DNA from 2 places in the Stenotrophomonas sp. Nf1 genome. Region 1 is predicted to be linked to the other one. Evidence: riboswitches for the same ligand, from Rfam matches in the RefSeq annotation. Region 1 holds a riboswitch; the other holds the start of a gene.
The links. A riboswitch is a leader RNA that binds a small molecule or an ion and turns the genes downstream of it on or off. The one in region 1 is predicted to bind thiamine pyrophosphate.

Region 2: linked by a shared signal. The riboswitch ahead of thiC (phosphomethylpyrimidine synthase ThiC) and the one ahead of C9412_RS09750 (TonB-dependent siderophore receptor) in region 1 are both predicted to bind thiamine pyrophosphate.

The regions. Positions count from the first base shown of each region.
Region 1 is NZ_PYTV01000004.1:233,042-238,989, forward strand. It holds gene C9412_RS09735 (Dyp-type peroxidase) at 1-899, shown strand, start outside; gene C9412_RS09740 (TonB C-terminal domain-containing protein) at 1,034-1,447, shown strand; gene pnuC (nicotinamide riboside transporter PnuC) at 1,554-2,123, opposite strand; gene C9412_RS09750 (TonB-dependent siderophore receptor) at 2,132-4,321, opposite strand; TPP riboswitch at 4,392-4,487, opposite strand; gene C9412_RS09755 (phosphotransferase) at 4,802-5,926, opposite strand.
Region 2 is NZ_PYTV01000005.1:32,700-38,647, forward strand. It holds gene ggt (gamma-glutamyltransferase) at 1-749, shown strand, start outside; gene C9412_RS10670 (BCCT family transporter) at 1,308-2,885, opposite strand; TPP riboswitch at 3,139-3,239, shown strand; gene thiC (phosphomethylpyrimidine synthase ThiC) at 3,322-5,166, shown strand; gene C9412_RS10680 (ion channel) at 5,262-5,933, shown strand.

The DNA of each region.
Region 1 (5,948 bases):
TGACCCACTCGGCCGCGTTCCTGGTGCTGAGGGTGAAGGATGACGAGGCCTCGATCGCGAAGGCGCGCGAGGTGCTGGCCAGCACCGATGATCTGATCAAGAACACCGCCATCCGCGAGATCGAGCGCACCTTCACCTGCAACGTGGCCATCGGCCACCGTGTGTGGCAGCCGCTGGTGGGCACCACGCCGCCGCGCGAACTGCACCCGTTCCGCGAGATCAAGGGCGCCACCCACACCGCGGTGTCCACCCCGGGCGACCTGCTGTACCACATCCGGGCGCGCACCCTGGACCTGATCGTGGCGTTCGAGCGCAACCTGCTGATGGCCTTCGGCGATGCGGTGGAGGCGGTGGACGACGTGGCCGGGTTCCGCTATTTCGATGGGCGCGACCTGCTCGACTTCGTCGATGGCACCGCCAATCCGGAAGGGCTGTCGCTGCCGGAGGCGACGATCGTCGGCGATGAGGATCCGGACCATGCCGGCGGCAGCTACGTGGTGGTGCAGAAGTACCTGCACAACCTCGATGCCTGGCGCGCACAGAAGACCGAGGCACAGGAAGCGATCATCGGCCGCACCAAGCACGACAACATCGAACTGGACGATGCGCCGGCTGATGCGCAGAAGTCGCACAAGACGCTGTGCACCATCGAGGACGCCGACGGCGAGCATGAGATCCTGCGCGACAACATGCCGTTCGCCAACCCGGGCCGCGGCGAGTACGGCACCTACTTCATCGGCTATACGCGCCGCCTGTGGGTGATCGAGACGATGCTGGAGCGGATGTTCATCGGCAATCCGGCACCGCTGCACGACCGCATCCTCGACTTCTCCACCGCCGTGACCGGCGGAACCTTCTTCGCGCCGGCGCGCAAGGTGCTGGCCGACCTGGTCCAGTAGATCCACGCCATGCGTGGATGGATCAACCGGTTGCCCAGAACAGCCACGCATGGCGTGGCTCTACTTCATCGCCATCTGCCTGTCATCTACCGCGCCGACCATCACGTGCTGGATGCGAGTGCAGGAGGCAGGCGATGGCTGCAGCAGGACACAGGAACGGCGCACGCCGCGGGTGGCGGCCGCTGGCCGCCTTGTTCGGCGTGCTGGCATTGGGCGGTGGCAGCGCGTCCGCGCAGGAGGCACCTGCGCACTGGATGGCCTACGCCGCTGCCGTAGCTGGGCAGCTGCAGCAGCGTCTGCAACAGGAACAGGACCCGCAGGCGCAGCGTGTGCTGGCGTGGCTGCAGGCGCACCCGGACATGCCGGCACCGCTGCCGGTAAGCCTGTGGATCACCGCCGATGGGCGCATTTCGAAGCTGGCATTCGACAGCCTGGGTGACGCCCAGGTGGATGCAGATCTGCGCGCGACGCTGCAGGCCAGCCCGCTGCCGGCGCCACCGGCGGACATGCGCCAGCCGCTGCGCCTGGGCTTGGCCCTGACCCGGTAGATCCACGCCACGCGTGGATGTGCTGGGTAGATGCCGACCTTGGTCGGCACGCACGCCAACCCAGGTTGGCGACTACCGGTGAACCCCATCCACGCATGGCGTGGATCTATCGGGTTGCTGCCTGCGGTGCGCGTGCCGCCGCCTGCCACGCGCGCAGGCCGAACACGGCCAGGCCAAGGAAGAACACGTACAGCGCGGCGGTCACGTGCAGTGACTTGAACAGGTAGGCGCCCACATACACCACATCCACTGCGATCCACACCCACCAGCAGGCGGCGTGCCGGCGCGCCTGCCACCACTGCCCTACCAGGCTCAGCCCGGTCAGCAGGGCATCCAGCCACGGCAGCGCGGCGTCGGTGAAGCTGTGCATGACCGCGCCCAGCGCCAGGCCGCCACTCACGCCGATGGCCAGGTCGCGCAGCAGTTTGCCGCGCGCCAGTGGCACGATGCGGATGCTGCCTTCGTCGGCCGCATGCTGGCGCCAGTTGATCCAGCCATAGACCAGGAAGCCGCCGAAGATCACCTGCAGCAGGGTGTCCGAGTACAGTTTGGCCTCGGCGAACACCAGCCCGTACAGCGCCACCGACAGCAGGCCCACCGGCCACGCAGCGAGCTGGCGCCGGGCCATCAGCCAGACGCCCAGCACGCTGCACAGCGCGGCGGTCCACTCGAGCACGACGCCGCTCACAGCGCGAAGGTCACCGACAGGCGCGCCTGCCGCGGTGCGCCGGGGAACAGGTAGTAGTCACCGCCGCTGCTGCCGGTGTCGCGCCAGTAGAAGCGGTTGAACACGTTGTCCACCGACAGGTTCCAGGTCACCGCACGTTCGTGCAGGCGATGCTGGAAACGCAGGCCGGCATCGAACACCGAATAGTCTGGTGCACGCACGCCGCCATCGGCACGCGCGACGTTGGCACCGGCGTAGCGCCAGCCGCCAGTGACATCCAGGCCCTGCGCGAACGGCAGCGCGTAGGCTACGTGCACGCTGGCGCGCACCTTCGGCACGTTCACCAGCTGATGGCCTTCATAGGCCGGCGTGCCGGTATCGCGCGCGCGCGCCTGCAGCACGCTGGCACTGGCCACGATCTGCAGTGCGTCGGTCAGCTGGCCATTGGCGGTCAGCTCCAGCCCGGTGTGGGTCTGGGTGCCCTGCTCGACGAAGGTGTAGCCGACGTCGCTGTTGTCGGGCTGGGCGTACTGGTAGGGCTGCGAAATGCGGAACAGCGCCGCGCCCAGGGTCAGTGCTTCGACCGGCACGTACTTCACGCCTACTTCCAGCTGCCGCGACTGCACCGACGGCAGGAAGGTATCGGCGTTGCTGGTCCAGAACGGCGCTTCCTGGCCCAGCGAAATGCCGCGTACGTAGCTGGCGTAGGCGTTGAGCTGATCGGTAGCCTTCCACACCAGCGCGGTCTGCGGCAGGAAGCGCGACAGGCGGCTGTGGCGCTGCGGGGTGCCGCGCTTGTCGTAGGCACGCTCGTCCAGGCGCACGAAGCGGCCGCCGGCCAGCCACTGCCAGTCATCGCCGAAGCTCATCCGGTCCAGCGCGAAGAACGCGGTCTGGCGGCTGTCCAGGCGCCGTGCGGACGGGCCGGGCATCTTCGGCGACGGCTCGAACACCGGCACCGGCGCTTGGTGGATGTTGCTGGTGCCGACGTACTCGTTGACGCTGGGGCGCTTGTCCACGGTGCGGCGGAAGTAGTCGGCGCCGATGGTCAGCTGGTGGCCGATGCTGCCGGTCTCGAAGCGGCCGCGCAGTTCGGCGCGTGCCTGCTGGTTGCGGCGGGTATCGTCCGGGCTGCGATAGTCGTAGATGTCGTAGTCGCCGTTGGGCGCGAAGTAGTTGCCGGGCACGCTGCCATCGGCGCACTGCACGGCGTAGTAGCAGCCGTAGGCGAAGGCGACGTTGTCATCGATCACCGAGCGGCTGTGGCCAACCGACACGCGCGACTGCCAGGCGTCATTGAAATCGTAGGTGTGCAGCGCGGTGATATTGGTGCTGGCGATATCCACCGGGCGCTGCCACGGCTGGTAGCCCAACAGGTGTTCACGGTCGACGCCGCGTGGCAGGTCGCGTGCGCCCAGCAGCTGGTAGCCCGACACCGAACGCTGCGAGCTGGTCTGGTAGTTGGCATCCACCTCCAGCTTGCCGCGTTCGCCGATCAGCCAGTCGGCGGCCAGCGAGTAGAAGTTGCGGCGGCCATCGGCGTGCTCGACATAGGAGTTGCTGGAATCCCACGCAGCGTTCAGGCGCAGGCCGAAGCGCGGGGTGATCCAGTGGCCGACATCGACGGCGACGTAGCGCGAGCCTTCCGAATCGGTGCCGAGCGTGGCGGTGCGCACTTCGGCCGGGCGCTTGCCGATGTAGTTGATGATGCCGCCCGGCGCCATCACACCGGCGGCCAGGCCAGCCTCACCCTTGAGGATTTCCACCGCCTGCACGTTCTCCAATGCCAGGCGCTGCTCGCCGGCGATGGACAGGCCGTTGAAGCGGTAGCCGGTGGCCGCGTCCAGCGCGAAGCCGCGGATGGCGATGTTCTGGTAGTAGCCCACCGGCGCATACGCATCGCCCAGCGAGGCATCGTTGCTGGCCAGCTCGGACAGCGTGCGCACCTGGCGACGGTCGAGGTAATCGCGCTCGAGCACGTTCACCGAGGCCGGCGTGTCTTTCCAGCTGCCACCCCCGAAGGCGTTGACGCGCGAGGTATCGGTCTTCGGTTTGCCGGCCTGCACGCGCACCGCCGCCAGTTCGGTCGGCGAGCGTTCGGCGCCGGTGGCAGCCGCATCGGGGGAGGCATCGGCCTCGCTGGCATGCAGCGGCAGCGCAGTACAGAGGGCGAGGGCGAGCAGGGTGGGGCGCAGGCAGCGGTTCATTCGATTCGTCTTCGGACAACAAGGGAGACGAAGCGACGGCGCGCAGGTGCACCGGCCCGGAACGGGGGTGTGGCTGCGGCTCAAAGCTCCCTACGCCGGTGCAAACCGGATCAGGTTCCAAGGGACTCTCTCAGCCTGGCAGATCCAGGCACCCCCGCTTCAGATGACCATTTCACTACAAATGGTACGGATTTGCGAGCGCCGCCCGGGGTCAGATCCCTTTCCACTGGAAAGGGCTTTGACCCCCCAACCGGGAGAACTCATCGACGCATGGCGTCGATCTACCGGGGCGCGGGCAGGCCGACGCCGGGGTCGGATCCCTTTCCGCAGGAAAGGGCTCTGACCCCCCAACCGGGAGATCTCATCGACGCATGGCGTCGATCTACCGGGGCGCGGGCAGGCCGATGCCGGGGTCGGATCCCTTTCTGCAGGAAAGGGCTCTGACCCCAATGATGCGTCCCCGGCGGTGCGCCAACCAGGTCACGCGGCGGCGCGCAGCGCCTGCAGCAATGCCTGCCCGGGCGCGCTGTGGAACCACGCCGGATGCCCCAGCATGAAGGGCTGCCAGGCCACGTCGGCATTCGCGGTGGAGCCGGTGACGCCTTCGAAATACTCCACTTCGGACAGTGCGAAGTCGAAATGGACCATCGGCAGCAGGTCAGCCAGCAGCTGCACGCGCGTGGCCGACAGCGGCAGCACCTGCCGATAGCCCTCGAGCAAGGCCAGCGCGATATCAATGCGCACCGCCTCCCTGCCGCGCTCCAGTTCCAGCCACGCCACCGCATTGCGTTCGATGGCGGTGGCAAGGTCGAACAGTGCGCTGGTGGGTGAGGCCAGGCCGAAATCCAGCACGGTGCTGACCTGGCCATCGCGCCACAGCAGATTGGACACGTGCCAGTCGTTGTGTGCCCACAGCCGCGGTTCGTCGCGCAGGCGCTCGGCCAGGCCCGCATGCCAGGGCAATACGTCACGGCGCAGCTGCGCTTCCCAGGGGATGCGCGCGAGATAGCGGGCCAGCCCCGGGCGTGCAGGCAGGTCGGCCTTGATCGCTGCGATCGGATCGTCGGCGCGGATCAGATCGTCGCGCGCCACCAGCAGGTGGGTGCTGCGCTGGGGTGCGTCGTAGCTGGCCGCAGCGCGGTGCAGCTGCGCGAGAGCGCGACCGGCTTCGCGGGCCTGTGCGACGTCGGTCAGCAGCGACCACGACACCGCATCGCGGTACAGGTCCTCGCCCACTCCCAGCGCGTGCAGTTCAAAGGTCCATTGACCGTGCTCGACGGCAGTGCGGCCATCGGCCGAGGCCAGCACCTGCACCACCGGCACGCCACCGGCGGCGAGATGGGTGATGAAGCGGTGCTCTTCTTCCAGGCAGGACGCACTGCGCACGCTGTGGTGGTGGCGCTTGATGAACACCGGGCCATGCGGTCCGTCAACGATGGCGGCGGCCGACAGCGGGCGTGGGCTGTGCCAGCGCGGCACGCTGCGCTCGCCCAGCGGCGGGTAACGGGCGCTCAGCCATGCGATGTCAGCGGCGTTGATCGGTGGCCAGTCGGCGGCAACCTCGTCGTTGTTGAGGCCCTGCACGCGGTGGGAAGAAGAAGTCATGCCGCAGCCCATGAGGGAAGTC
Region 2 (5,948 bases), on a different contig from region 1:
CCTTCGCCGATCGAGCGCGCTTCTACGCCGACATGGCGTTCCAGCCGGCGCCGGTGCAGAAACTGATTTCCAAGGAATACGCCGCGCAGCGCCGCGCGCTGATCTCGATGGACAAGGCCCTGAAGGAAGTGCAGCCGGGCACGCCGAAGCAGCTGGAGGAGGGCGACACCATCTACATGACCGTGGCCGACGCCGACGGCATGATGGTCTCGCTGATCCAGTCCAACTACCGCGGCATGGGCAGCGGCATGGCACCGCCCGGGCTGGGCTTCATCCTGCAGGATCGTGGCGAGATGTTCGTGCTGCAGAAGAACCATCCCAACGGCTACGCACCGGGCAAGCGCCCGTTCCAGACCATCATCCCGGCGTTCATCACCAAGGGCGGCAAGCCGTATGCCAGCTTCGGCGTGATGGGCGGCGCGATGCAGCCGCAGGGTCATGCGCAGATCGTGATGAACCTGGTGGATTTCGGCATGAACCTGCAGGAAGCCGGCGATGCACCGCGCATCCAGCATGAAGGTTCCACCGAGCCGACCGGGCAGGCCACGGCGATGACCGATGGTGGCGAAGTGAACCTGGAGACCGGCTTCCCCTATGAGACGGTGCGTGCGCTGATGCGCAAGGGGCATCGCATTGTGTTCGCCGACGGTCCGTATGGTGGGTATCAGGCGATCATGCGCGATCCGGAGACGGGCGTGTATTACGGCGCGTCGGAGAGCCGCAAGGATGGTCAGGCGGCGGGCTACTGAGGTTTCCGGGCCACCGGGCTGAGCCCCCTCTGCGGTGGGTTCCGGAAAGCGGGATCATGTGATTGGGCCGGGCGGGTGGGCTGGTCGGGGGACGCCGTGAATCCGTCCATGGAGGCTTGGCAGCCGCATCCATGCGGCTGACACCCCCGCCCAGCCCACCCGCCCGGCCCCTGACAGTTTCCTGCGGCCGCCACCGCAGGAAGAGAAAGAAGAAGATCAAAAGCAAAGGCAACAGCAACAGCCGCGCGCTGTGGGTTGGGGTCGGATCCGTTTTCCGAAGGAAAACGGATCCGACCCCTTCGTGTTTTCCGATACACCTCATCCACGCATGGCGTGGATGGACCCACCGTCACCGGGAATCTGTCGGGGGTGGGGCGGTGTGGGTTGGCAGGACCGTTGGCGCCATGGATGGCGCCATCGAGCCCCCATGGACGGGTTTACGGCGTGTCCTGCCAACCCACACCGCCCCGCCCAACCAGCAGAAACCCAGAGCGGCTTTGGCTCCTGCACTTGCACTTGCCTGAAAAAAGCGGTGCAGCCGCAGGCTGCAAAACCCCCTCAATCCTGATCCTGCGCGCGAGCGGCCTCCGCCTGCGTTTCTTCCTGCGCCGCCATCTCGCGTGCGATCCACGCATCGATCATGTGCCGCTGGCGCTGCGCCTGTCGCCGCTCGCGCGTGTACTCCTGGTCCAGCACCCGGTACAGCGACACCATCACCAGCACCATCAGCAGCGCAAACGGCAACGCCGCGATCGTGATCATGCCCTGCAGCGCGTCCAGGCCACCGGCCAGCAACAGCGCCGCTGCAATCAGGGCCACCGCGATGCCCCAGGCCAGCTTGCGCTTCAGCGGCGGATCGCCGGCCTCGTCGGTGGACATGCTGGCCAGCACCAGCACCGCCGAATCAGCCGAAGTCACAAAGAAGATCATCAGCAGCACCAGCGCGATGCACGACAGCAGCAGCGGCAACGGCATGCTGTCGAACAAGGTGAACAGCACCGTCTCGTAGCCATTGTCCAGTGCCTGCACCAGGTCGGCGTGGCCGAAGATCTGTGCCCACAGCGCAGTGCCGCCGAACACCGCGAACCAGAAGAAGCCCAGCAGCGTTGGCGCCAGCACCACCCCGATCACGAACTCGCGCACGCTGCGGCCGCGCGAGATGCGCGCGATGAACGAGCCCACGAACGGCGCCCACGAAATCCACCAGGCCCAGTAGAAGATCGTCCAGTCGGCCACCCAGGTGCTGCCCGAGAACGGCGACATGCGCAGGCTCATCGTCACCAGCTGGTTGAGGTAGGACCCCAGCGTGGTGGTGAACGTATCGAAGATGAAGCCGGTCGGCCCCAGCACCAGCAGGGTCGCCGCCAGCAGCGCAGCCAATGCCAGGTTGAAGTTGGACAGCCATTTCACCCCGCGCTCCACGCCGCTGGCGGTGGAGGCCATGTACAGCACGAACGCGATGGCGATGATGGTCATCTGCACCGCCACGGTAGCGTGCACGCCGAACACCCGCTCGATGCCGGCGGCGATCTGGATGGTGCCGAAGCCCAGCGTGGTGGCGACACCGATCGCAGTGGCGACCACCGCGGCGATGTTGACCACGCGACCGATCCAGCCGCGATGGTGGCGGCCGATGATCGGCTGCAGCATGTCACTGACCAGGCCGCGCCCGTTGCGGTTGAACTGGAACCACGCCATCGCCAGGCCGATCAGCGCGTAGATCGCCCAGGGGTGCAGGCCCCAGTGGAAGAACGCATAGCGCATCGATGCCCGCGCCGCATCCAGGCTTTGCGGAGCGATGCCTTCGGGCGGCTTGCTGAAATGCGAGATCGGTTCGGCCGCACCCCAGAACACCAGGCCGATGCCCATGCCGGCGGCGAACAGCATCGACATCCAGCTGGCACGCGAGAATTCGGGTTCGGCGTCTTCGCCGCCGATGCGCAGGTTGCCGAAGCGGCCGAAGGCCAGGTACATCAGGAACACCAGTGCCAGGAACACCACCAGCAGGTACAGCCAGCCGACACTGCGGATGACCTCCGCCAGCATGGATTGCACAACGGTATTGAAGGGGCCGGGCGCGATGCCGGCCAGCAGCACCAGCAGAAGTACCAGTGCGATGGAAACGCGAAACACCATGAAGGAGCTTCTCCGATCAAGGGGATTGAGGGGAGCGAGCAGAGCTTGCAGCGAAGGGCCGGCGGCATGCAGCACGAGCCGGGCAGGGGCCGCGAAGGCGGCGGGGATACATCGGTCGCAGCGACGCGATGGGCGTGCACGTTACTGAACGCGACGTCATGGTTCTGTTAACGAATGGCGATTGGGGTCAGATCCGCTTTCTGCAGGAAAGCGGATCTGACCCCGGAGTCGGGCGGTCTATGCTCTAATGCGCACCAAGAAGCGGGGGTACCGGGCCTTGTGGCCACGGTTGAGACAGTCCCTTGGAACCTGATCCGGCTCATACCGGCGTAGGGAAGCTTTGCAGTGCAGCCGTGCCCGGACTCCGCCCAAGGACCGCCCGCGCGCGGGCGCAGTGCGCCGCCGCTTCGTCCCTGACCTTCCTGGACGATGCCCGATGAACGCACAGCTCTCCGCCCTGCAGCAACAGGCCCAGCAACTCTCCGAATCGGTGACCCGGCCCATCCCCGGTTCGCGCAAGATCCACGTGCCCGGCTCGCGCCCGGACCTGCAGGTGCCGATGCGCGAGATTGCGTTGACCCGCACGCCGACGCTGTTCGGCGGCGAAGAGAATGCACCGGTCACTGTCTACGACACCTCGGGCCCGTACACCGATCCGGAGGTGCCCATCGACCTGTCGACCGGCCTGCCTGCGTTGCGCCGTGGCTGGGTGGAGGAGCGCGGTGATACCGAACAGCTCGATGGCCTGAGCTCTTCGTTCGGCCGCGACCGCGAGCATGACCCGAAGCTCGACGCGGTGCGTTTCCCCGCGCGCAGCCTGCCGCGCCGTGCGCGTGCCGGCGCCAACGTCACCCAGATGCACTACGCGCGGCGCGGCATCATCACGCCGGAAATGGAGTTCGTCGCCATCCGCGAGAACCAGCGCCTGGACGCGATCCGTGATGCCGGCCTGCTGCAGCAGCACCCGGGCGAGGCCTTCGGGGCGTCGATCCAGACAATCATCACCCCCGAATTCGTGCGTGACGAGATCGCACGCGGCCGCGCGGTACTGCCCAACAACATCAACCATCCGGAAAGCGAGCCGATGATCATCGGCCGCAACTTCCTCACCAAGATCAACGCCAACATCGGCAACAGCGCGGTGTCTTCCGGCATCGCCGAGGAAGTTGAGAAGCTGGTGTGGGCGATCCGCTGGGGCGGCGACACGGTGATGGACCTGTCCACCGGCAAGCACATCCACGAAACGCGCGAATGGATCATCCGCAACTCGCCGGTGGCGATCGGCACCGTGCCGATCTACCAGGCGCTGGAGAAGGTCGATGGCCGCGCCGAAGCGCTGACCTGGGAAATCTTCCGCGACACCCTGATCGAGCAGGCCGAGCAGGGCGTGGACTACTTCACCATCCACGCCGGCGTGCTGCTGCGCTATGTGCCGCTCACCGCCAAGCGGGTAACCGGCATCGTCAGCCGCGGCGGTTCGATCATGGCCAAGTGGTGCCTGGCGCACCACAAGGAGAATTTCCTCTACACGCACTTCGAAGAGATCTGCGAAATCATGAAGGCTTACGACGTGACCTTCTCGCTGGGCGATGGCCTGCGTCCGGGGTGTATCGCCGATGCCAACGATGCAGCGCAGTTCGGTGAACTGGAAACACTGGGCGAGCTGACGAAGATCGCCTGGAAGCACGATGTGCAGACCATGATCGAAGGCCCTGGCCACGTGCCGATGCAGCTGATCAAGGAGAACATGGACAAGCAGCTGCGCGAGTGCGGCGAGGCGCCGTTCTACACGCTCGGTCCACTGACCACCGATATCGCGCCCGGCTATGACCACATCACCAGTGCGATCGGTGCAGCGATGATCGGCTGGTTCGGCACCGCCATGCTCTGCTACGTCACGCCGAAGGAGCACCTGGGCCTGCCCAACCGCCAGGACGTGCGCGACGGCATCATGGCCTACCGCATTGCCGCGCACGCGGCGGATCTGGCCAAGGGCCACCCGGGCGCACAGGTGCGCGACAACGCCCTGAGCAAGGCACGTTTCGAGTTCCGTTGGGAGGATCAGTTCCACCTCGGCCTGGATCCGGAAAAGGCCAAGGAGTTCCATGACGAGACCCTGCCCAAGGATGCGCACAAGCTGGCCCACTTCTGTTCGATGTGCGGACCGCACTTCTGCTCGATGAAGATCACCCAGGATGTGCGCGACTACGCCGAGGCCGGCATGAAGGAAAAGTCCGCCGAGTTCCGCGCTTCGGGCGCCGAGGTCTACCACCAGGGCTGACGCGTGGCCGGTCGTGCCGGCCGCGGGCCGGCATGACCGTTCCTCACGCCGGTCACCGCTATGCTCGGCCCATCGTTGCCAGAGGAAAGGACGCCATGCCTGTTGCCGTGACCACGCGTTGGCTGGCCATTGCCCGCCGCCACCCCTCGGCATGGCTGCTGGCGGCGCAGCTGCTGGCGGTGGTGTTGTATCCGGCGCTGGACGACACCGCCGGCGGACGTGCCGCGCTGGGCATGTTCGGCATGGCGGTGCTGGGCCTGGCGCTGTGGGTGGTGCAGCGCAGCCCGTTGGGAAGCTGGCTGGCCCTGCTGCTGGCGATCCCCGCCGTGGTGTTTTCGTTGGCGGGGGCGCTGCTGGAGCGCAGCGCGCTGGTGACCACCGCACAGCTGCTGGAAAGCCTGCTGTATTTCTATACGGCAGGTGCGCTGATTGCCTACATGCTGCAGGACCACAAGGTCACCCGCGATGAACTGTTCGCCGCCGGGGCCACCTTCACCCTGTTGGCCTGGGCCTTTGCGTTTGCGTTTTCGGTCTGCCAGCAGTGGTACCCGGGCAGCTTCCACGGCGCCAGCGAGGGTCCGCAGCGCAGCTGGATGGAGTTGCTTTATCTGAGCTTCAGCTTGTTGTCTGGAGTGGGGTTGAGCGATGTCGTGCCGCTGCATCCACAGGCCCGCGCGCTGGTCATGCTGGAGCAGTTTTCAGGCGTGATGTACGTAGCTTTGGTGGTTTCGCGACTGGTCGGACTGACCATGCTGAGGCGTGTCTGAAAATGAACGCCAGAT